Regions from separate parts of the Lysinibacillus sp. FSL M8-0355 genome, predicted to be linked through region 1. Evidence: riboswitches for the same ligand, from Rfam matches in the RefSeq annotation. Region 1 holds a riboswitch; each other region holds the start of a gene.
What was found. Region 1 has a riboswitch for thiamine pyrophosphate ahead of MKY46_RS12340 (ABC transporter substrate-binding protein). Riboswitches for the same ligand answer to the same signal wherever they lie in the genome.

Region 2: it holds a riboswitch for thiamine pyrophosphate, as region 1 does, so the genes downstream of both, thiW (energy coupling factor transporter S component ThiW) here and MKY46_RS12340 (ABC transporter substrate-binding protein) in region 1, are expected to answer to the same signal.
Region 3: it holds a riboswitch for thiamine pyrophosphate, as region 1 does, so the genes downstream of both, thiT (energy-coupled thiamine transporter ThiT) here and MKY46_RS12340 (ABC transporter substrate-binding protein) in region 1, are expected to answer to the same signal.
Region 4: it holds a riboswitch for thiamine pyrophosphate, as region 1 does, so the genes downstream of both, thiC (phosphomethylpyrimidine synthase ThiC) here and MKY46_RS12340 (ABC transporter substrate-binding protein) in region 1, are expected to answer to the same signal.

What each region holds. Positions count from the first base shown of each region.
Region 1 is NZ_JBBPAI010000001.1:2,512,125-2,517,912, reverse strand. It holds gene parC (DNA topoisomerase IV subunit A) at 1-1,266, shown strand, start outside; TPP riboswitch at 1,386-1,496, shown strand; gene MKY46_RS12340 (ABC transporter substrate-binding protein) at 1,650-2,645, shown strand; gene MKY46_RS12335 (thiamine-binding protein) at 2,647-2,937, shown strand; gene MKY46_RS12330 (ABC transporter permease) at 2,937-3,710, shown strand; gene MKY46_RS12325 (ABC transporter ATP-binding protein) at 3,685-4,434, shown strand; gene MKY46_RS12320 (TatD family hydrolase) at 4,424-5,173, shown strand; gene MKY46_RS12315 (hypothetical protein) at 5,197-5,373, opposite strand; gene MKY46_RS12310 (solute symporter family protein) at 5,470-5,788, opposite strand, start outside.
Region 2 is NZ_JBBPAI010000001.1:914,154-919,941, reverse strand. It holds gene MKY46_RS04280 (ABC transporter permease) at 1-7, shown strand, start outside; gene MKY46_RS04275 (ABC transporter permease) at 4-801, shown strand; gene MKY46_RS04270 (ABC transporter substrate-binding protein) at 798-1,871, shown strand; gene MKY46_RS04265 (MFS transporter) at 2,100-3,296, shown strand; TPP riboswitch at 3,363-3,470, shown strand; gene thiW (energy coupling factor transporter S component ThiW) at 3,562-4,062, shown strand; gene MKY46_RS04255 (VWA domain-containing protein) at 4,307-5,788, opposite strand, start outside.
Region 3 is NZ_JBBPAI010000001.1:4,108,688-4,114,475, forward strand. It holds gene MKY46_RS20120 (polyphosphate kinase 2 family protein) at 1-646, opposite strand, end outside; gene MKY46_RS20125 (hypothetical protein) at 845-1,558, shown strand; gene map (type I methionyl aminopeptidase) at 1,592-2,347, opposite strand; gene thiT (energy-coupled thiamine transporter ThiT) at 2,509-3,069, opposite strand; TPP riboswitch at 3,206-3,313, opposite strand; gene MKY46_RS20140 (DUF4870 domain-containing protein) at 3,441-3,764, shown strand; gene MKY46_RS20145 (hypothetical protein) at 3,820-3,942, shown strand; gene MKY46_RS20150 (SMC family ATPase) at 3,984-5,788, opposite strand, start outside.
Region 4 is NZ_JBBPAI010000001.1:232,998-238,785, reverse strand. It holds gene MKY46_RS01100 (helix-turn-helix domain-containing protein) at 1-646, shown strand, start outside; gene MKY46_RS01095 (catalase) at 956-2,461, shown strand; gene thiC (phosphomethylpyrimidine synthase ThiC) at 2,583-4,361, opposite strand; TPP riboswitch at 4,507-4,621, opposite strand; gene MKY46_RS01085 (AEC family transporter) at 4,700-5,629, opposite strand; gene MKY46_RS01080 (methyl-accepting chemotaxis protein) at 5,741-5,788, opposite strand, start outside.

The DNA.
Region 1 (5,788 bases):
ATTGCGACAATCCGTTCTTCTAACGATAAGAAGGATGCGAAGCTTAATTTACAAGCGAAGTTTGATTTTACAGAGGTACAAGCCGAGGCGATCGTTAGCTTACAATTATATCGTTTAACGAATACAGACATCACAGAGCTTCGTCAAGAACAAGACGAGTTAAATAAGTTGATTGCGAAGCTAGAAGGAATTTTACAAAGTGAAGCCAAGCTTGTACGTGTCATTAAACAAGAGTTACTAGAGATTAAGAAACGCTTCACAGAGCCACGTCGCTCGAAAATTGAGCAGGAAATAGAAGAAATTAAAATTACGCTAGATGTCCTTGTGCCAAGTGAAGAGGTTGTGGTGACGGTGACAAAGGATGGCTATATTAAACGTACATCCACACGTTCACATGCCGCTTCCAATGGTCAGGATTTTGCGATGAAGGATTCGGATTACTTATTGTATGAAGCAACCTTAAATACACAGCATCATCTGTTACTGTTCACAAATCGAGGCAATTATATTTACCAGCCTGTTCATGAGCTACCTGATATTCGCTGGAAGGATCTTGGACAGCATATTTCAAGTATTGTGCCAACAGGGGAAGATGAGTCTATTATTGCAGTGTATGGCTTTGAAACATTCGAACAGCCAAATACGTATATTTTAACAGCTACAAAAGATGGTCAAATTAAACGCTCCCCACTGGCAGATTATGCGGTGACGCGTTATTCGAAGCCAATAAAAACAATGAATGTCAAAGCGGGCGATGCGATGATCTATGCATCGTTTGTGACAGATGATGTGGAACTGATGTTAACAACGGATACAGCCTATGCGATTCGTTTCCCACTGGAGGAATTGCCAGTTACAGGAGTGAAAACAGGCGGTGTCAAAGGCATCACGTTAAAGGATGGAGAAGCCTTAGTCGGTGTCAATGTGCTACAGCCTGATGCTACACAATATGTGGTAATCGTCACACAGCGTGGAGCCGTGAAGAAAATGAATGTTGCAGAAGTTGAAGTGGCAAGTCGTGCAAAACGTGGTCTAAAAGTATTAACAGAATTAAAAGCAAATCCTCACCGTATTGTGGCAGTTATTCAAGCAACGAATGAGGAGCAAATAGTGATTGAAACGGAAAAAGGTGTACAAGAGCTCATTGATGTCCAAACATTGACGCGTGCTGATCGCCATTCCAACGGTTCGTTTAAAGTGGATATTGCAACAGATGGGGCTATTTCCCATGTTTTAACGGCTAAAAAAGAACAGAAACTAAGCTAATGATAAGCCCAGTCTCTTAGGAGTGCTGGGTTTTTTTACGAGAGCAGTCGTTAGTCAAAAATAGCATCTTGTCATTTTAGCGTAACTATGGGTATAATAATCAACGAAAAGTTCATAGCACAAGAATGTAGGGGGGCTAGTAGTTGCTAGCTGAGATTGTGTCCGATAGACGCTGACCCTTTGAACCTGATTTGGCTCGTACCAGCGTAGGGAACATCTATTCAAAAAAGCAAAGTTTTGAAGATTGATTGCAATACGTCTGGGAGGAATCCTAGGCGTTTTTTTATGTTTTCAAGCAATATCTTGCCAAACGCATACGCTTTCTTTCTGGTGACAACATTCAATCATGAACACTTTCACATTATCAACTAGGAGGACTTCGCATGAAAAAATGGTTATTTATTCTAGTGGCTGCACTTTTAACGTTAGTGGGCTGTAGTGACAAGGAGGACAAGCAGGCTACTGATCAGCTGAAAAAAGTATCAGTGGTCTTAGATTGGACACCAAATACAAATCATACAGGGCTGTATGTCGCAAAAAAACTCGGTTATTTTGAGGAGCAGGGCTTAGATGTTGACATTATTATGCCTGGGGAGGCAGGAGCCGATCAGCTTGTTGCTTCTGGCAAGGCAGAGTTTGGTGTGAGCTATCAGGAAGGGATTACACAGGCTCGTGTGCAAGATGTGCCTCTTGTCTCCATTGCCGCTATTATTCAACATAATACATCTGGCTTTGCTTCTATTGCATCAAAAGGTATTACATCACCAAAGGATTTCGAAGGTAAAACCTATGGCGGTTGGGGGGCTCCACTAGAGCAAGCTGTCTTACAATCATTGATGCAAACAGAAAAGGCAGACATTCATAAACTAGATATCGTCAATGCAGGAGATTTAGATTTTTTCACGATGATGCAAAAGGATATTGATTTTGCTTGGATTTATTACGCGTGGACAGGTATTGAAGCTGAGCTACGGGGTGAAAAGATTAATATGCTGTACTTAACAGATTATAGTGATCAGCTGGACTATTATACACCTGTTCTAGCTACAAATGAAAAAATGATCCAGGACAATCCTGACCTAGTTAAAGCGTTTGTGGCGGCTGCATCGAAGGGCTATGAATACGCCATAGCGCATCCAAGTGAGGCGGCTGATATTTTAATAGAAGCGGCTCCCGATTTAGATCAAGCGTTAGTGCATAAAAGTCAGGAATGGCTAGCCGATAAATATCAGGATGATGCCAAGCAATGGGGAGAGCAAAAGCTTTCTGTATGGGAAAACTATGCAAAATGGATGTCTAGCAACAACGTGTTAGAGGGCGAATTTAATGCGAAACAAGCCTTTACAAACGATTTCTTACCTAAAAAGGAGACCAAATAAGATGGCGAATTCATTAATCAGTGTTCAAATCATTCCAAAAACAGAGAAATTTGAGGATGTTATACCGTATGTCGATGCGGCGATTGCTGTGATAGATGCTGCTGGTGTGAAATATGAGGTACATCCGTTGGAAACGACGATGGAAGGTGAGCTGTCAATGTTGCTGCAAATCATTGAAAAAATGAATGACAAGATGATTGAGCTTGGTGCTATCAATGTCATTACACAAGTGAAAATATTATATCAGCCAACTGGTATAACAATGGATACATTAACGGAGAAATACCAGTAATGAAACAAGCTTTGCAAAAGGGAAGGACGATTATTTTTATCGCCTTCCTCTTATTCGTGTGGGAGCTCATTGTGCATGTGGCTGAAGTTCCTCATTGGTTATTACCTGCACCAAGTAGTATTTTGTTGGAAGCTTTTAAAGCCTATCAAACCTTTTTACCACATGCTTGGGCTACGATGCAATTAGCTTTATTAGGACTTGCCATTGGCATTGCCTGTGGATTAATGGTGGCGATTGTCTTGCATCGATTTACATTTATTCGGGAGTTGTTTTATCCGATTTTAATTATGTCGCAAAATATCCCTATTCTTGTCTTAGCACCATTGCTCATTATTTGGTTTGGCTTTGGTTTATTACCAAAGCTCATCATTATTTGCCTCGTGTGCTTTTTCCCCATTGTTATTGCGGCAATGGACGGATTTCGGCAAACAGCACCTGAATTAAAGCATTATTTTGCCATGGTTGGTGCTACAAAGGCGCAAACTTTTTGGAAGCTTGAATGGCCTCATGCATACCCAACGATTTTTTCAGGTGTAAAAATTGCTGCGACGTATAGTGTGATGGGCGCTGTTATTGCGGAGTGGCTTGGTGCAAAAAAAGGAATAGGCGTTTATATGACCTTAGCACAGTCCTCGTTCCGCACTGATCGTGTATTCGTAGCCATTTTTGCGATTGTTTTATTAAGCTTACTGTTGTTTAGCAGTATTCGCTTACTTGAAAAATTCATGGTGAAGGGGAGAGGCTATCATGCTCAGCATTCAAAACATCGCTAAATCCTTTGATACCCTGCAAGTTCTTGAAGATGTATCCTTTGACGTTAAAGATGGAGAGTTTGTGGCCATTGTTGGTCCCTCTGGCAGTGGTAAGAGTACCCTTTTTCAATTAATTGGTGGCGTTTCTACGATTGATCAAGGGGCCATTTTATTAAATGAAGAGGAGATTCAGCGAAAAAGAGGAACGATTGGTTATATGCCTCAGCAGCCTTGTCTACTACCTTGGCGCACGATTTTAGAGAATGTCACACTCGTAGAGGAATTACAGCATCAACCAAATGCTGAACGTGCTATAGAGTGGCTTGAAAAGGTGGGGCTTGGTTCATTTATCCATGCTTATCCAAACGAATTGTCAGGCGGCATGCAACAGCGTGTATCTTTTATACGTGCGATGGTCAGTGATAAGCCGATTTTATGCTTAGATGAACCATTTTCTGCGCTGGATGAATTCACCAGACTGGAAATGCAAGCGTGGCTATTATCCATCTGGGAAGCCTATCGTAAATCAATACTATTTGTCACGCATAGTATTGAGGAAGCACTCTTTTTAGCGGATCGGATCCTTGTTTTAAGCAAACGTCCTGCGACGGTTAAAAAGGAAATCATCGTGCCGTTTGAGAGACCTCGGAAAGAGGAAATTCGACATTCTGCAGCATTCACAGCGTTAAAGCAACAATTATTTATGTATTTACAGGAGGAAAAGGGTGATATGTTTGTTGATTGATGCTCATATTCATTTGGATCAGTATCGAGATGAGGAAATTCCAGCCTTACTTGAAGAGGTAGAGACGGTGATTGCGGTTAGCATGCAGTTGTCGTCCTGTAAAAGAACATTGCATTTATCGAATAACTATCAGCCAGTGAAAGCCGCTTTTGGCTTTCATCCGGAACAGCCTTTACCAAATCCAAGCGATGAGGAGGCATTATTTGATTGGATCCGTTCACATAAAGAACATATGGTAGCTGTTGGTGAGGTCGGTTTACCTTATTATTTAAGACAACAGCAAACGATAGATGACCGACTTTATGTGGCTCTATTAGAGCGTTTTATAGTCTTGGCAAAGGAATTGGATAAGCCAATAGTGTTACACGCTGTCTATGAGGATGCTAGCATCGTTTGTGATTTACTTGACAAACATCAGCTTCGCCAAGCACATTTTCATTGGTTTAAAGGGGATGAGGCTGTGGTGAAACGCATGATTCAGCATGGCTATTTTATTTCGATCACCCCTGATTGTTTGTATGAACAAGAAATTCAACAGTTGATACAAGCTTATCCCATTGAACTAATGATGGTGGAAACGGATGGTCCTTGGCCTTTTGAAGGACCGTTTACAAATAAGCGTACATCTCCGTGGATGATGCATTCGACCATTGAGGTCATAGCGTCCATCAAGGGGTTGTCGACACAGGAAGTGGCTCAAATTATCACGCAAAACACCAATGCCTTCTATCGGCTTTAAAAGAAAAAGCAGTATAGGGAACGTTAGTCGTCCTTATACTGCTTTTTATGTTTTGTGAAATCATGATCGAGTTTCTCATTCTTTGTTTTTGTTATGCGCTCGTGTGTACTGAAGGATATAGATTGACGGTTTTTTTCAACATCCTTGCCGACAGTTCGTTTAACATGCATCCGTTTCTTTTTAGCCCTCGATTGTGACATGAGCATAACCTCCAATCTTTTTCTCATTCTATAGTAGCGAATAGGGAAGAAAAAGTAAAACCTCGTAAGCGAGATGCTTACGAGGGTGTTGAGTGATTAGTGAGATACGTCCTGTACAGAAATACCTGTGTTTGCTTTAACGTCAACTTCACGATACTTCGCGTCATCCGTTTCTTTAGAAAGTAATGTACCGATGAAACCACCAAGGAAACCAAGTGGTACAGAGATTAAGGCTGGGTTCGTTAACATGATTAATGGTTCACCAACGAAAATCGCCTTACCTTCAACTGGATTCCATACGTTTGGTGAAATAGCAACTAACACTAATGCAGAAATTAAACCTGTTAACATCGCCGTTACAGCACCAGCTGTATTAAAGCGTTTCCAATAAATTGTATAGATAATAACTGGAAGG
Region 2 (5,788 bases), 1.6 Mb from region 1:
ACGATGAACAAACTATCTGCATCAGCTAAAGTCTATTTAACGATTGTTTTTATCGTTCTGTATGCTCCCATCTTCTATTTAATCTTTTACTCGTTCAATAGTGGTGGCTCCATGAATCACTTTGAATCCTTTACTTTAGAGCATTATAAAGCTGTTTTTGAAGATTCACGTCTTCTTGTTATATTAATTAATACTGTAATCGTGGCATTACTTTCTGCTTTGATTTCTACTATTATTGGCACACTAGGTGCAATCGGTATTGTGACTGTCAAGGATTCAAAAATGCGCAATACTTTACTATCCTTAAACAATGTCTTAATCGTCAGCCCAGACGTTATTATTGGTGCTAGCTTCTTAATTTTATTTACAATGGTTGGCATTAAGCTTGGCTTTGCGTCTGTCTTGTTAGCCCATGTCGCATTTAGTGTACCGATTGTTGTTCTAATGGTTTTACCTAAACTACTAGAAATGAATAAATCATTAATCGATGCAGCATTAGATTTAGGGGCTACGAAAAAGGATATTATGATGCGTGTCATTCTTCCTTATATTCAACCAGGGATTTTTGCGGGCTTCTTCCTTGCCCTTACGTATTCTTTAGATGATTTTGCCGTGACATTTTTCGTAACGGGTAATGGCTTCAGCACATTATCTGTAGAAATCTACTCCATGGCCCGTGCAGGTATTTCTTTAACGGTTAATGCTATTTCTGGTTTGGTATTCTTTGTTACGGTGTTAGTCGTTGTTGGTTATTATTTCATTACAAGTCGTACGAGTAAAAGAATGGAGGGACAACGATGAAGTCATTAATTCAAGCTACCATCGCCATCCTTGTTGTTTCAGCCCTTTTATTCTATGCGGCTGACGCCTTAAGTGCAGGCGGCGGTAAAAGTGGAAAAGACACGTTAACAATCTTTAACTGGGGAGAATATATTGATCCTGACTTGTTGAAACAATTTGAAAAAGAAACAGGCATTCATGTCATCTACGAGACATTTGATTCCAATGAAGCGATGATGACCAAAATTCAACAAGGTGGAACAGCATATGATATTGCCGTTCCATCTGAGTATATGATAGAAAAAATGAAGGAAGAAAATTTATTGATTCCTTTAGATAAAACAAAAATCCCTAATTTTAAAAATATCGATCCTTACTTTTTAGATTTACCATTCGATGATGACAATAAATATTCGGTCCCTTATTTCTGGGGAACAGTAGGCATTGTCTACAATCCAAGCCTTGTGGGAGATTTAGATTTCTCTTCTTGGGATGATTTATGGGATCCATCCTTAAAACGAAAAGTCTTTTTAGTGGATGGTGCTCGTGAAGTCATTGGAATGGGCTTAAACAGTCTCGGATATTCCTTGAATTCACTAGACAATCAGGAACTACGTGAGGCTACTGATAAATTAATCACACTTGCACCAAATGTAAAAGCCATCATTGGAGATGAAATTACACCATTAATGATCAACAATGAGGCCACTGTAGCCCTTACTTGGTCTGGGCAAGCAGCAGATATGATGTATGAAAATGAGGAGCTAGACTTTGCTGTACCTGAGGAAGGCTCGAATTTATGGTTCGATAATATGGTCATCCCTAAAACATCGAAAAATATCGACGGTGCCCATGCCTTTATCAATTTCATGCTAAGTGCTGAATCGGGTGCACAAAATGCCGATTATGTAGGCTACTCTACGCCTAATATCGCTGCTATGGACTTAATGGATGAAGAAGTTGTTTCTGATGAACGCTACTATCCTTCTGAAGAACAACGCGATACATTAGAAGTTTACAAAAATTTAGGACCAGACTATTTAGGGAAATATAATGAATTGTTTTTAGAATTTAAAATGAGTATTCGTTAAAGCATATAAAGGTCTATCGATGAATTTTTATTTTGTCGATAGATCTTTCTCTATTATCTTCCTGCTTTTGGCAGCACTTCACCTATTGTCTGTTTATTGTTTTCTACATCGTGGATTGGTATTGCTGCACTAGCAGGTATGTTTCATTTCAGACTTTCAACCGATATGATGATAGGATATCTTATGATAGACTTTAGTATATTTGATTATAAAAAGGGGGTTCATTCGATGACCCAGCAGAAGTCCAATAAGGCGGCTTTATATATTTTAATGTTTAATATGTTTATCGCAATGGGGAGTATTGGAATTATTATTCCTGTCATGCCAGAGTATTTAAAAATTTTTGGTGCAGCAGGACAAGTTCTAGGTATGCTAATTGCAACGTTCGCCTTAGCTCAATTCGTATTTTCTCCAATTGCTGGGAATCTTTCGGATCAGTATGGTCGGAAAAATTTAATTATTTTCGGTCTTATTGTGACAGGTCTTGCACAAATCGGTTTTGGCCTAGCCACAGACGTCTGGATGCTATTTTTAGCACGCTTTTTAGGCGGTCTAGGTTCCGCATTTGTTGCACCTCCTATTATGGCATTTGTAGCTGACGTTACTACCTACGAGGAACGTGGAAAAGGTATGAGTATGTTGGGTGCTGCTATGTCACTGGGCTTTATGATAGGGCCAGGAATAGGTGGTTTCTTAGCAAAGGTTAGTTTACATTTTCCATTTTTCACGGCAGGAGTTGCTGCCATACTTGCATCTGTTTTATCTTATTTTTTATTACCATCTACTAAACCAAACACTTCACATGACAAGCAAAAGCAAGAAAATCTGGCGAAGCAAATGGCTCGTTCCATACATATGCCTTATTTCGTTATGCTCATTATCATGCTCGTGTTCTCGTTCGGAATTGCCAACTTCCAAACAACCTTGTCATTATTTGTGACAGAAAAGTTTAATTACACACCCGTAGATATTGCGATTATTTTAGTTGTCGGTGGTGCTTTTGGGGTAGTTGTACAAATGTTTGTGATTACACCACTTTTTAATCGCTTTGGTGAAATGAAAGTTGTGTTAGTCAATTTATTTATTGCATCTGTTGCTATTTTCTTAATATTGTTTGTATCTGGCTTCGCTCTTATATTAGTTGTAGCAACTATTTTCTCTACAGCAACAACACTAATTCGTCCTGCTGTAAATACACTAATTTCAAAGCTTGCAGAGAAAGAACAAGGGTTTGCTGCGGGCTTGAATAATGCTTACATGAGCCTTGGCAATATGATTGGACCAGCCTTAGCAGGTTTACTATTTGACTGGAATATGAACAGTCCATATATTTTCGGATCTATCATATTATTAGCCTGCTTCTTCCTTGCACTCATCTGGACATTGAAAAAAGCACCTCATCTAATGCATCCTGATACGAAATAGTCAGAAAAATCATTGACTATTTTTAACATTATGTTACATTAATGTTGGTTAATAAAATTGAATGATATTTACCACTGGGGGAGCCTTTAAAAGGCTGAGACGTATATGATGATGTACGGACCCTTTGAACCTGATCTAGTTCATACTAGCGGAGGGAAGTGGCGCTACTTGCTATTGTCATTGTCTATGCAAGGCCGCTTCCTATTGTTTAAAGGAAGCGGCCTTTTAATTTCCCTCATGATTTTATTCAAGAGGAGTGAACCTTATGTCAATTCGTAAAATGACAATCATGGCTTTATTAGTAGCGATTGCTGTAGCAGGATCTACCTTTGTATCCATACCAACAGGCATCGCACGCGCCTACCCCGTTCAGCATGCTGTTAACGTAATAGGAGCTATTATACTAGGACCCGTGCCAACAGTTCTAGTTGCCTTTGTGACAGCCATCATTCGTATCTTTACTGGTACAGGCTCTCTTTTAGCGATTCCTGGTAGCGTCATTGGAGCATTGTGTGCGGCCCTTGCCTACAAATACAGTAGAAAATCATGGCTAGCAGGATTCGGCGAAGTTTTTGGCACTGGTATTTTAGCTTCACTTATTGCCGTACCCTATGCAAAATTGCTTATGGAGACATCCGTAGCCGCATTATTCTTCATGCCAGCCTTTTTAACATCAAGTACCATCGGGGCCATCTTAGGTGTTATGGTAGCTAGCACTTTGCGAAAATCGGTACTAGTAAAGAGTTTTAATTCTTCGCTTTATTGAGTGGTGCTGAGTGCTTTTTGATTTTGGAAATCCTTTAAGATGTGCGAGAAGATTTCTTTTCTAGTCTTTGAGCGGGGTTCGTTTCTTTATGAGCGTCTCTCTCCCCCGAGAAGCACTTTTCGAAGGCTGCACTGTGTCAATCACCTTTGCACCCCTTTCCTAGCGGAAACCACCATTTTTTAAAACCTCAAAGCATTTAAAAAAGCAGTGCAAAATGGAATGATTTTGCACTGCCTTCACTCTATTATGATCGTTTTTTCATACCCTTTAATAGCTGGGCTACGTTCGTGTCTTCTGCTTGTACAGGTTTCTCCTCAATTGGCTGCTCTTTTTTATTCGTTTTTGTTAGGAAACTCCACCCAAAACGTCTTATGGTAATATCCATAAAGAATAGAAGCATACTTGCTAAAAGAAGCCATGTGGCAATGTTTTGTCGATCCGCTCCTTTGGTTGTAAAGTCACGGAACACATCTTGTGGTTCTTTTAAAACGGCTCCCCCTGTTTGATTTGTTAACTCTTCAACCAGTTTTTCATTAACAGGGAGCAGTTCATACTCAGCACTATAAGGAACACTTAGGCCTGCCTGATAAATGGCCTGCTGCTCATCCGCTATACGGAAGAAAATCAATCCAGGTTCGGCCTGTACAACAGCTCGAACTTGGGAGGCTGAAATGGTTTCTAACTGAGTTTCTAACTCCTCCCCTGCTTCATTAACCGCTACAATGTCTAAAAATGCGGCTTCATTTGTAGGGTCTGTAATCATAAAGGAGCCATCAGCTTCTAATCTCACATCATAGGCAACATCATTATAGCTTGGCAACATTTGTGAAATAAGCGTCTGCCAAAATGTTCCCCAGTCCTGCCATCTTGCCCAATCTCCTGTCCATTTACCCGTTGAATCGGATGTAAAAGCAAATGTTTTACCGAGTCCATATTGCCATTGTGCTAACACAGGATCTTCCTTCTCACTTTCTGCAATTACGGTTGTCCCTTGCTTAGCTGTCGTTCCAATATAAGCATTCATTTGAGGGACGCCATTGGCAAATAGCGAATTCCATCCTGCGGCATTATAAATTGCTGGATAAAACGGATTATCCTCAATATAGGTACGAGAAATCATAGCTGTTTCACGAGATAAAATAGAAGGAATGGTTTGTTCATCAATAACATCATAGAACCGTCCACTACCCATATCACTAAGTGCTTCGAGTAAGTTAGCATCAGCATCTTGTCCAATCGCTACTGTTGATAAAGTGATACCATTTTCTTTTCCCTCAGCAATTAAATCCTCATAATTCCCAGATTGTGATTGCCCATCGGTTAAAAGAATAATATGTTTACGTTGAAGCTTTAAATCGGCGAGATTTTCATAGGCTTTAGCTAATGAACTATAGATTTCTGTTCCGCCTCCTGGTGTTACTGATAGAATGGTATCCACTGCCTCTTCTTTACTTTTAAGAGGTGCGGTTTCTATGATTTCCCAAGGACGATCATCGAAGGCGATAAAGCCTAATGTATCCTCATCTCGTAGCATTTCAACAGAACGTGCCGCTGCTTCCTTAGCTAGCTCTAGCTTCGAGCCATGCATACTGCCAGAACGATCCAGCACTATGACTAGCCCTAATGAAGGTAATTGCTCCTTGCCCTTAATTTCCATCTCCACAGGCAATAACGTTTCAATTGGCGTTTTAAAATAGCCTCCTAAACCAAAACTATTTTCTCCACC
Region 3 (5,788 bases), 1.6 Mb from region 1:
CTCCAGCAACTAAAATCCATGGAGCATCCTTTTTATCTGTCTTGTCAAACATTGCATTCGCCGCTTCAATATATTGTGGTGATTTTTCTCGATTCCGCCAATCCTCGTCTGTTAGCTTCCAAGATTTATAAGGGTTTTCTTCACGTTCTTTAAAGCGTTTTAATTGCTCTTCATCTGAAACATGTAGCCAGAACTTAATAATTATGTAATCTCCCGCAGTTAAAATTTTCTCGAAATTATTAATTTCTTCATACGCACGAGACCATTCATCCTTTGTTGCAAAGCCTTCGATACGCTCTACTAGTACACGTCCATACCATGAGCGGTCGAAAATAGCGATTTGTCCATGCTGCGGTAATTTTCTCCAGAATCTTTGTAAATAGTTATAGCGTAATTCATGTGGCTGTGGAGCTGAGATAGGGTGTACCACATAACCGCGCGGATCTACACGTTCAATCAATCGTTTGATCGCGCCACCTTTACCAGCAGCATCCATTCCTTCAAATACTAAGATTAAACCTATTTTGTTTTTTAGTAAAAACTGCTGTGCATTTAACATTTCATATTGGAGTACTTTTAATTTCTTTTTATACATCTTTTTATCTAGTTCAATGGATAGGTCTAGGTTTTTCAAATTTTGTGCCATGAAACTTCACTCCTTTTGGTTGGATATTCTTATTGTACTAAAGAAATATATAGATGCCTATTGAGATGGTAAATTGTAGATATTACGAGCAAAACAACACGATACATTGTTGAAAGTTTCCGTTATAATAAAAATAGTGACAGCACTATACTTATTTGTCTTTTCCCTATAAAATCTAACACGAAGGGAGAGGAAAACATGCCTCGGTTTATCTTGATGACAATTTCTTATCTTGTCTCACTCATCCTAACCTTTTCATCCTTTTTCGTGAATATCAACGGTCAATCTATGCTAGAAATCGCTAATCGCTTTTCTGTAGTATTTGCACCAGTTAGTGTAAGTCATGTAATTTGGATTCTTATTTATTTTTTACTCGGTTATTGGTTAGTTATGAATATCAAAAAGACAACTATGAAACAGTCTGCGCTTTTTAGCTGCATAAATATATTGCAAGCATTGATGATATACGTATGGCATCATGAGTTATTTATTGTTTCACTTGGCATTACATTACTCTTAGTCTTGTATTTATTTATGTTGTATAATACGTACCCTCTTCATGACAAAGCAATGTCGGGTCGTATTCCTTTCTCCATTTATTTTGCATGGATGACATTTATTTTTATTACGAATATCAGTTTTACGTTAACGGCTTATGGTTGGAACGGCTTTGGTCTTAGTACGCCTCTTTGGGCAGTAATTTTGCTGACATTAGGTGGAGCACTTGCGCTACATATCCGTTTCCATCACTTTGATATTTTGTTTCCTAGTGTTTTTATTTGGGCTTATATAGGAATCGCCTTACATAATGGTTTTGATGAGCTACTTGTCACTACCGCCGCCTTCTTTTTATGTGGTGTTCTCTTTGTTGGTATTTTATTTATTAAAAAAAATCCTGCCTACCAAAAATAAATTGGTAAGCAGGATTTTTCATTTCATTGCATTCTATTCTTCGTCTAATGATGTTAGGATAATCGGTTTATCTTTTGTTACAATGACTGAATGTTCAATTTGAGCTACAAGTGATTTATCAGGTGTAATGAATGTCCAACCATCACCAGCTTCTACAATATGCTCTGCCTTCGCTGAGATAAACGGTTCAACCGCAAGCACCATACCTTCTTTCATAATTGTAGAATCCCATGCATCATAGTAATTTAAAATGTGATTCGGCTCATCATGTAAAGATTGACCTAAACCATGACCAGTTAAATTCATAATAACAGTTAAGCCATTAGCATTCGCCTCACGTTCAACTGCCTTACCAATTTGATTTAATTTAGACCCAGCCTTTACCTTTGTCATTGCTCGATCAAAGGCGCTTTTGGCAACGCGACATAGCTTTTCTTTGTCCTCATAGCCATCACCAACCACAAATGAAATACCAGTGTCAGCAAAGTAGCCATTTAATGAACCAGAAACATCGATATTTACAATATCCCCTTCTTGAATAACACGTTTTCCGGGGATACCATGCGCCACTTCTTCATTGACACTAATACATGTATACCCTGGGAAATCATATTCTCCCTTTGGACCAGATATCGCGCCAGCCTCTGCAAACATACGGCCAGCAATTTCATCTAGCTCCAATGTTGTAACACCTGGTTTTGTGGCAGCTTTCATCGCTTCACGAATTTCAGCACAAATGCGTCCTATTTTTTTAAAAGCTTCAATCTCTTCTTGCGTTTTTACAATCATGTATAACGTCCCTTTCATCTAATATCTATACTTTAATATAACATAACTTGTTATGCGTATAACGATAAACGCTTTAAATATTGTATGCTTCCTTACTTTGCGAAGTGCGCAAAGAGTTATTTGCGACAAAAAAGCCCCTTCACAAATGTGAGGGGCATGTTTTATGCTTTTCTTTGCATTAATTGTGGAGCAGCTGTGAATAAAAGAACGCCTACAATTGCCGTTAAAATAGTTGCTGGTAGCATATATGTACCATTATAGATGATGGAATAGATCCATGCATTTTGATCGCCAGCATATTCTGCAAAAAATACAGCGCCAGCCGTCGTGTGGGCTGCATATCGTAAAAAGCCCGCAAGTACCGTACCTAATATAATGTAAAATGCCATTTTTGTTTTGTTGGCATTTTTGGCAGCCGCCAACACGGGTCCACGCACAACCGCCGCTAATCCTACAACTGTGAAAGCAACACCATAATCAAGGAATCCTTGTAGCCAGTGCACAATCGTAGCACCAAACATGGTTTGCATTACACCCACGAGTAATCCAGTTGTTAGCCCAGCTACTAAGCCCCAGCGAAATGCTATTAACATAATAGGTACCATGACTAGACTAACAGAACCACCTTGTGCCCATACTTTAAAGGAAACCTGATCAAGCACAAGACCGATTGCTGCAAATATCGCAATCTCCACAAGCATTAATAGTCTTTTTTTGTCCATATATATTCTCTCCTTTGTTCCGATGTAGGATACAAGAGCAGGAATAGAAATGCGCTGATATGTCTCTTTCTGACACCTTTTTATTCCCTCAAGAATGAAAAAACGATGCCAGGACAGAGCCTCACATCGTACTAGTGTCGGTTTCTATCCACATCCCTACGCAAGCGTTAACTTACAGGTTCAAAGAGTCAAGGCATTACGTGCCCAGTCTCAGCTGACATCATCAGCTCCCCTTGTGGTCGTTACATCTGAATTTATTTGAACATTCTCATTGTACGCAAAGGATAGAAGGATTACAACCTCTTCCATATATTATTTTTTTGAAACTTTGCTGTTTTTCATGCGTAAATATTACAAAAGGAGGTACAACTATGGAGAACCAAAAAATTTTATCTGCCTTTAGTTATTTAAGTATTTTCTTCGCCCCTTTTATCGTCCCATTAATTGTGTACATTATTACGAAAGATAGTGACGTAAAAAGACATTCAATTCGTGCACTTATCTCTCATTTAATTCCTTTTGTTTTCGGCATTCTGTTCTTTATTGTCTTTGTTTTTTCTACATTTAATTTGGATCCAACGTCCGGCAATAATACGATGTTGATTATTTGGTTCGTTTCGTTTGCCATTTATGCCATCGTCTCACTAGGAATTGTAATATGGAATATTATTCAAGCTGTTCGTGTTATTCGTTAATGTTTCATTTTTAAGCGAAACAGGTAGTAGTAATTGTAAAAGGAGCTGTTTTTGAATGAAAGTATCAAATGTTGTGAAAACCGCCGTAAAATTAGCACCTATTGTTATTCCTATCGTGAAAAAAGTAATGGCTGCAAAAAAAGGGACAACGCCTACAGCCACCCCTCGAAAAAAATAAACAGCAGGCGTATTCCCTTGTTTTGGAAATACGCCTTTTATTTATTTCACTTCAAAGTGGGTTTGACTATGTCCATTCAATGTTTTTTCTACATGTAAGACCGCTGGCATCGCCGATTTTAATTCAGGCACATGAGAAATCACGCCAATCATACGACCAGAATCCTGTAAAGCAATTAATGTATCAATTGCTTTATTCAAAGATTCCTCATCAAGCGAGCCAAAGCCCTCATCAATAAACATGGTTTCAATATGAATATTCCCTTGGAAGCTTTGAATGACATCTGCCATTCCTAAAGCAAGACTTAAGGAAGCATTAAATTTTTCGCCACCGGATAATGTTTTCACATCACGTAATTGATCCGTATAGGCATCATATACATCAAGCCCAAGCCCACTTTGCTTCGCATGCTTTTCTAGTCTATCAGAACGTCTAAGCTCAAATTGACCATTTGATAAGTGATAAAGACGAATATTAGCGGCATCGGTAATTTGGTCTAAGTAATTAATTTGAATGTATCGCTCAAAGGACAGCTTTTTCGAATTTTGTCCGTTTAATAATCCATAGAGTTCCTTTACTCGACCAGCTTCTTGTTCAAGTAACTGAAGCTCTCTCGCTGTTTCTTCCACTTTTTTTATAAAGCCCTGGCATGCTTGTGCAAAACCATTCATCTGTTGCAAACGTTTAAATGCTTCCTCATACGCTGTACGAAGTTGTTCTACTTTTGCTTCCATCATCACTAAATCTTGCTTCTCTTTCCCTTGAAGATACATAGCCCCTTCAGTTATTTGGATTTTCAGGGTGTGTACCTGTAAAGCATAGTCACTGCATACTTTGCGAAGTGCCTCCAATTGGCTCGCACTCCGTTTGGCAGCTGCGTATTCCTCATAGCTGTCAAAGCCGATTTCCTGCATGCTTGCTGAAAATTGCTGCCGCTTTTCATTCATTTTGAGCTGTAATTCCTCAAAAGATTGTTTGGCGATTTCTACAGTTAGTTTTGCATTACTTGTCTCTTCTTTTACGACATGCAAATTTTCTTGACTCTCTTGCCATGTTTTTTGCAAATCCATTTTCTGTTTACTAACATCCGTAAGTTGTTGCTTTAATTGCTGTAATGTTGGTAAATTGGCTGGCATCTGCTTGAGCTGTTCTTCTACAACCGCTTGTAATCTTGTCCATTCTTTCATGTGCTCAGCTAAATATTGCTCTAATTCCATCTGTTTATTTCTAAGCTGCTCTATTCTATCACGTTGATGCTTTAGCTTTAATCGCATATCTGCTAGTTGATGATGGACAACTTTTAAGCTCGCAATCTCTTGCTCCGTCTTGTGTAAAGTAGCGATGAGCTGTGCTTGGTCTTCTTGTTTAATATGCTGTGCTTCTAGCTGCTGATATGTATCTTGAAGAAGCTGTTGCGTAGATGACAAAAGTGCTGCCTTCTCTAGATACATACGCTCGTCTGAAGAAGCCTTCACTCTTAACGTTTCCACTTGAGCAAGTTCAATAACTTCCAGTTGCTCTTTATGTGTTTTCTCGTGAGTCATACTGCCACAAACAGGGCAGGGCTCCCCTTCCTTTAGCTGTTCCGCTAAAATACTAGCCTGACTTGTCAGCCACCGTTGCTGCAATAATAGAAGGGCCTTTTTACTTTCTTGATAGTGAATGTCTGAGGCAGCTACGTCCTGCTGTGCTAACTCTACGGTACTTTTATATTTCTCAGCTTGTTTGACTAAAGCTACCTGTTCACGTAGTTTCGGTAACTGTTCTAAGTAGCTTTCATATGGCTCAACCTGTTTTTCATAGCCTTCCATCGTTTGAGAAAATTGCTGCAATTGCTCTTGTTCTT
Region 4 (5,788 bases), 2.3 Mb from region 1:
CTTATTAACACCAGAAGAGCAACAATTGTTAATCAGTAGTTTGGAAGACGGAAACCTTGAAGCCGTTAAAACATTTTTATACCAGCTATCTAATGAGGGAATATATTATGAGCAAGATGATCTACGTATTCATTTAACAAGTGTTCTAGCACAAATTCGACGCTTTATGTTGAAATATAAATTACACGAAAAAGCAATTATCGAGCAAAGCTATCGTCAGCTATTTCACTTAATCATTGAACATCCTATATTTTATACAATTCTCAATGGCATTATTTCTTTCACACAAACATTAATTGAATTAGCGCGGGAAGCTCGAATGGAGAAACGAGCCGATTATGTTGAACTAGCTTTAGAAATAATTGATCAACAATTTAATGATAGCTCCTTGTCCCTGCCCTTCGTCGCCCATAAGCTCGGAATCAGCCCAAATTATTTAAGTACCATTTTCTCAAAGAAGCAAGGCTTACCATTTAAACGCTATTTACAGCAAATAAGAATTCATCATGCTACTAACATGCTGCTAGAAACGGATTTTTCCATTAGTGAAATTGCCCATTTAAACGGTTTTGATGATCCTAATTATTTCATTAAAATATTTAAACAACAAATCGGCATAACGCCTAATCGATATCGAAAAAACTAAAAGATAATTGATTGAAATAATTTTCAATTAGTCCATTTTATTTTCAATAAAGGTTTTTACAATGTAGTCATTATCTTAAAATTCATGTCATTTTCATACCTAATATTTTTTAAAAGGAGATTAGAAAAGTGAAATTTCTGGTGAAAACTATGTATAAAACACCTTTCTTTCGCATATATTTATAGTTTATCTTTAAATATAAAAATTCTTTAACGATAATAATTATAATGTACTAGCAATTCTATTTTATATTTGTTATAGTTATAGATGAAGAGTTTGACTTATATTTTTTTCAGGAGGTAAACTAATATGACAAACGCAAATGATCGTAGCCGTCGTTTTACAACAGCAGGTGGCGCTCCAGTAGTAAGTAACCATGACTCTATGTCAGCAGGTCCACGTGGTCCTCTTTTACTTCAAGATGTATGGTTAGTTGAAAAATTAGCAAATTTTAACCGTGAAGTAATTCCTGAACGTCGTATGCACGCTAAAGGCTCAGGTGCATTTGGTACTTTTACTGTAACGCATGATATTACTCAATATACAAAAGCGAAAATTTTCTCAGAGATTGGCAAGAAAACAGAAATGTTCGCACGTTTCTCAACAGTTGCTGGTGAGCGTGGTGCTGCAGATGCTGAGCGCGATATTCGTGGCTTTGCCCTTAAATTCTATACAGAAGAAGGAAACTGGGATCTAGTAGGGAACAATACACCTGTATTCTTCTTCCGCGACCCATTACACTTTACAGATTTAAACCATGTCGTTAAACGTGATCCACGTACAAATATGAAAAACGCTAACTCCAACTGGGATTTCTGGACTCTATTACCTGAAGCACTTCACCAAGTGACAATTGTAATGTCTGACCGTGGTATTCCAGCTGGTTACCGCAATATGCATGGATTTGGTTCTCATACGTATAGCTTTATCAATGCTGAAAATGAGCGTGTATGGGTTAAATTCCATTTCCGTACAGAGCAAGGTATTAAAAACTTAACAGGTGCTGAAGCTACTGAAGTTATCGGTCAAGATCGTGAATCTTCACAACGTGATCTATATGAAGCTATTGAAAAAGGCGATTTCCCTAAATGGAAAATGTATATTCAGGTTATGACAGAGGAGCAAGCTCGTGAGCTTCCATACAACCCATTTGACTTAACAAAAGTATGGTATAAAAAAGACTTCCCATTAATTCCTGTCGGTGAGTTCGAGTTAAATAAAAATCCGGATAACTACTTTGCAGAAGTTGAACAAGCTGCATTCGCACCATCTAACATTATTCCTGGTATTAGCTTCTCACCAGATAAAATGTTACAAGGTCGTATCTTTGCATACGCAGATGCACAACGCTATCGCCTAGGTGTAAACCACTATATGCTGCCAGTTAACGCACCGAAATGTCCATTCCGTACCTTCCATCGTGATGGTGCAATGCGCTTTGACGGCAACCTCGGTTCTACATTAGGCTATGAACCAAATAGCTATGGTGAATGGGAGCATAACCTAGACCATAAAGAGCCTGAATTACGCATTGATGGTCATGCAGGTATTCACGACTTCCGTGAAGATGATAACAATTACTTTGAGCAACCAGGTAAACTGTTCCGTTTAATGACTACAGAAGAGCAACAACGTCTATTTGAAAATACAGCGAATGATATGGCTTCTGTTGAAGAATTCATCAAACGCCGTCACATCCTTCACTGCTATTTAGCTGACCCAGCATATGGTGAGGGTGTCGCAAAAGCGATGGGTCTTTCGTTAGAAGGTATGGACCTTACAAACCCATATGTAAAACAACCAACTAACGTTTAATAGTCCACTTATTATTGATATCCAAATTCAACTTTTACTCCATGTGAATCTGTCATTCACATGGAGCTTTTTTATGATTAGAAAAGGCTTATGTCTATACTTTGACATAAGCCTTCCTTCATTATTGATAAATCTGACTCCCCGCTTTTTTAAACTCCTCTGCCTTTTCCTGCATACCTTGATGAATAGCTTCAGTCGTATTTAAATCTTTTTCTTTAGCATAATTACGAATATCCTGTGAGATTCTCATACTACAGAATTTAGGGCCACACATTGAGCAAAAGTGCGCTGTTTTTGCCCCCTCTGCTGGAAGCGTTTCGTCATGATATTCAACCGCACGTTCTGGATCTAATGATAGATTGAATTGATCACGCCAGCGGAATTCAAAGCGTGCTTTTGACAATGCATCATCCCGTTGTTGTGCACCTGGGTGTCCTTTCGCTAAATCAGCTGCATGGGCAGCAATCTTATAAGTAATAACTCCTACTCGAACATCCTCACGATTAGGTAAGCCAAGATGCTCCTTCGGTGTCACATAGCAGAGCATCGCTGTACCAAACCAGCCAATCATCGCTGCACCAATAGCTGAGGTAATATGGTCATATCCTGGCGCAATATCTGTTGTTAATGGGCCCAATGTATAGAAAGGCGCTTCCTTACAAACTTCTAATTGCTTGTCCATATTCTCCTTTATCAAATGCATCGGTACATGACCTGGCCCCTCTACCATCACCTGAACATCATGCTTCCAAGCGATTTGTGTTAATTCACCCAGCGTTTCAAGCTCTGCAAATTGGGCCTCATCATTGGCATCTGCAATGGAACCTGGGCGTAAGCCATCTCCTAAAGAAAAAGCAACATCATATGTCTTCATAATTTCACAGATTTCCTCAAAATGTGTATAAAGGAAATTCTCTTGATGATGAAATAAACACCACTGTGCCATAATTGAACCACCACGTGACACAATGCCTGTTACACGATTTGCTGTAAGAGGTACATAGCGTAAAAGAACACCCGCATGTATCGTGAAATAATCAACCCCCTGCTCTGCTTGCTCAATGAGCGTATCACGATAAACTTCCCACGTTAAATCCTCGGCTATGCCATTTACTTTTTCTAAAGCCTGATAAATGGGCACCGTTCCCACTGGCACTGCAGCATTTCGAATAATCCATTCTCTCGTTGTATGAATATGTTTACCAGTCGAGAGATCCATAATATTATCGGCACCCCAGCGTGTAGCCCATGTCATTTTCTCAACTTCTTCTGCTATTGACGACGACACCGCGGAATTTCCAATGTTTGCATTGATTTTCACATGGAAGTTGCGACCAATAATCATCGGCTCTGCCTCAGGGTGATTAATATTAGAAGGCATAATAGCCCGACCTGCTGCAATTTCTGAACGAACAAATTCAGGATCCATGTTTTCACGTATCGCCACAAACTCCATTTCCGGCGTTATCATTCCATTTCGTGCATAGTGAAGCTGTGTTACATTTTTACCCCTTTTTGCACGTAAAGGCTTCCGCTCCAATTCAGGGAAAACATTTTCTTGAATGCGCGGATCATCAACACGACGAAAACCGTTATCCTCAGGTTTAATCGTACGCCCCTCATATTCCTCAACATCTCCTCTTTCTTCTATCCATGCACGTCGCAAAGCAGGCAGACCCTTTGTAATATCAACGTGATAATTCGGATCTGTGTATGGACCACTCGTATCATATACTCGAATAGGGGCATTTTTTTCATCCCCAAAGCTACCAGTCGTTGGGCTTAATGCGATTTCACGCATAGGTACTAAAATATCTGGACGTGATCCTTCCACATACACTTTTTTGCTTCCTTCAAAGCTAGACATAATCGTAATGTTCTTTTCACTAACTACTGACATGAGCTACTTCTCTCCCTTAAATGTAATTTGATACAAGGACCGAAAATCTAGCTCACTCCAACAAATAAAGAAAGGCCGAATCCAAAATATTTTTTTGGATCCGGCCATGAATGTAAAGGTCTAGTAATTGCACACGACATACGATGCAATAGCTTCTTAACTTTCCCACGCTGGTATGAGCCAGATCAGGTCCAAAGGGTCAAGAAACTTCTAAGCGTTTCCCTCTCAGCCTGACTCATCAGACTCCCCTAGTTAATACTATTTAGTTTGATGCTAGTGTAGCAGATATTTCTAAGAGATGGAAGTTTTCCATTCAATATTTTAAAATTTTCATCCAACTAAGTAAATAATACTTCCGCAAGATAAATCACGATCGTTACCGTTAGACAGCTCACAATGGTTGAAAATAAAACAGTTTGCGCAGCTGTAGCTGATTCCACATCGTATTCTAATGCTAGACTAGAGCTATTGCGAGATGTTGGGAAGGCACTGGCTATAAACAGAGATTGTGCGACAACTCCATCTAACCCCAATACATAAATAATGACCAATGCTACAGCTGGTCCGATAACTAATCTTGTAAAACAGCTAACAAAAACCGTTTTATTAAACATAGATTTGATTTCAAGCTGTGATAATTGTGCGCCTAATGTAATTAAGGCTACAGCAATAAATCCATCTGCGACATGCTCTACAGGTATTTTGATAAACTGCGGTATACCAATATTAAAATAGTTCATAGCGACACCAATAATTAGCGCATGAATAATGGGCATTTTAAAGAAATCTTTGATGATTGTCATACCCGATTTCGTAGAGGAAATTAAATTGTACAAACCATATGTATAAGTTGTCATATTTTGAAATATAACGAGCATGACCTGAATGGCTACACCAATAGGTTGTGTTACAAAAATCATTTGGGCCACTGGAATACCATAATTTCCAGAGTTAATGAGCACAACACTATTTTTAAAGACGGCTGCCTCCGTTTTGGCCAAACCAAGCCCTTTCGCTAAAAAATGACTGAGTATCATTTGACTCCCAATAAAAAGCACAATAAATAACCCGACTTCTCCCAGAACAGACAGCTCTACACGTGTTTCATATAAATTCACAAAAACAGCGGCTGGCATAAAGCAATATGTAATAAGCTGAGACAATGCTTTTAAGTTAAAACGAAATTTCTTTTGTAGTATAGCGCCAAGTACAAGCAACACTAAAATAGGTGCAACAATTTGAAAGAAAATCATTCCGAGATACATCATATTGATGACCCCCTTCCCTTCATTATAGTAGTGCTGAATGGCTAACAGGTCAATGTCTCTTCCCTTCACCATTAAGAAAGACTGCCTATATATTTTAGGCAGCCTTTTTCTTCACGCTAGCTTAAATCGATTTACGACTTCTTGCAGTTCATTTGATAT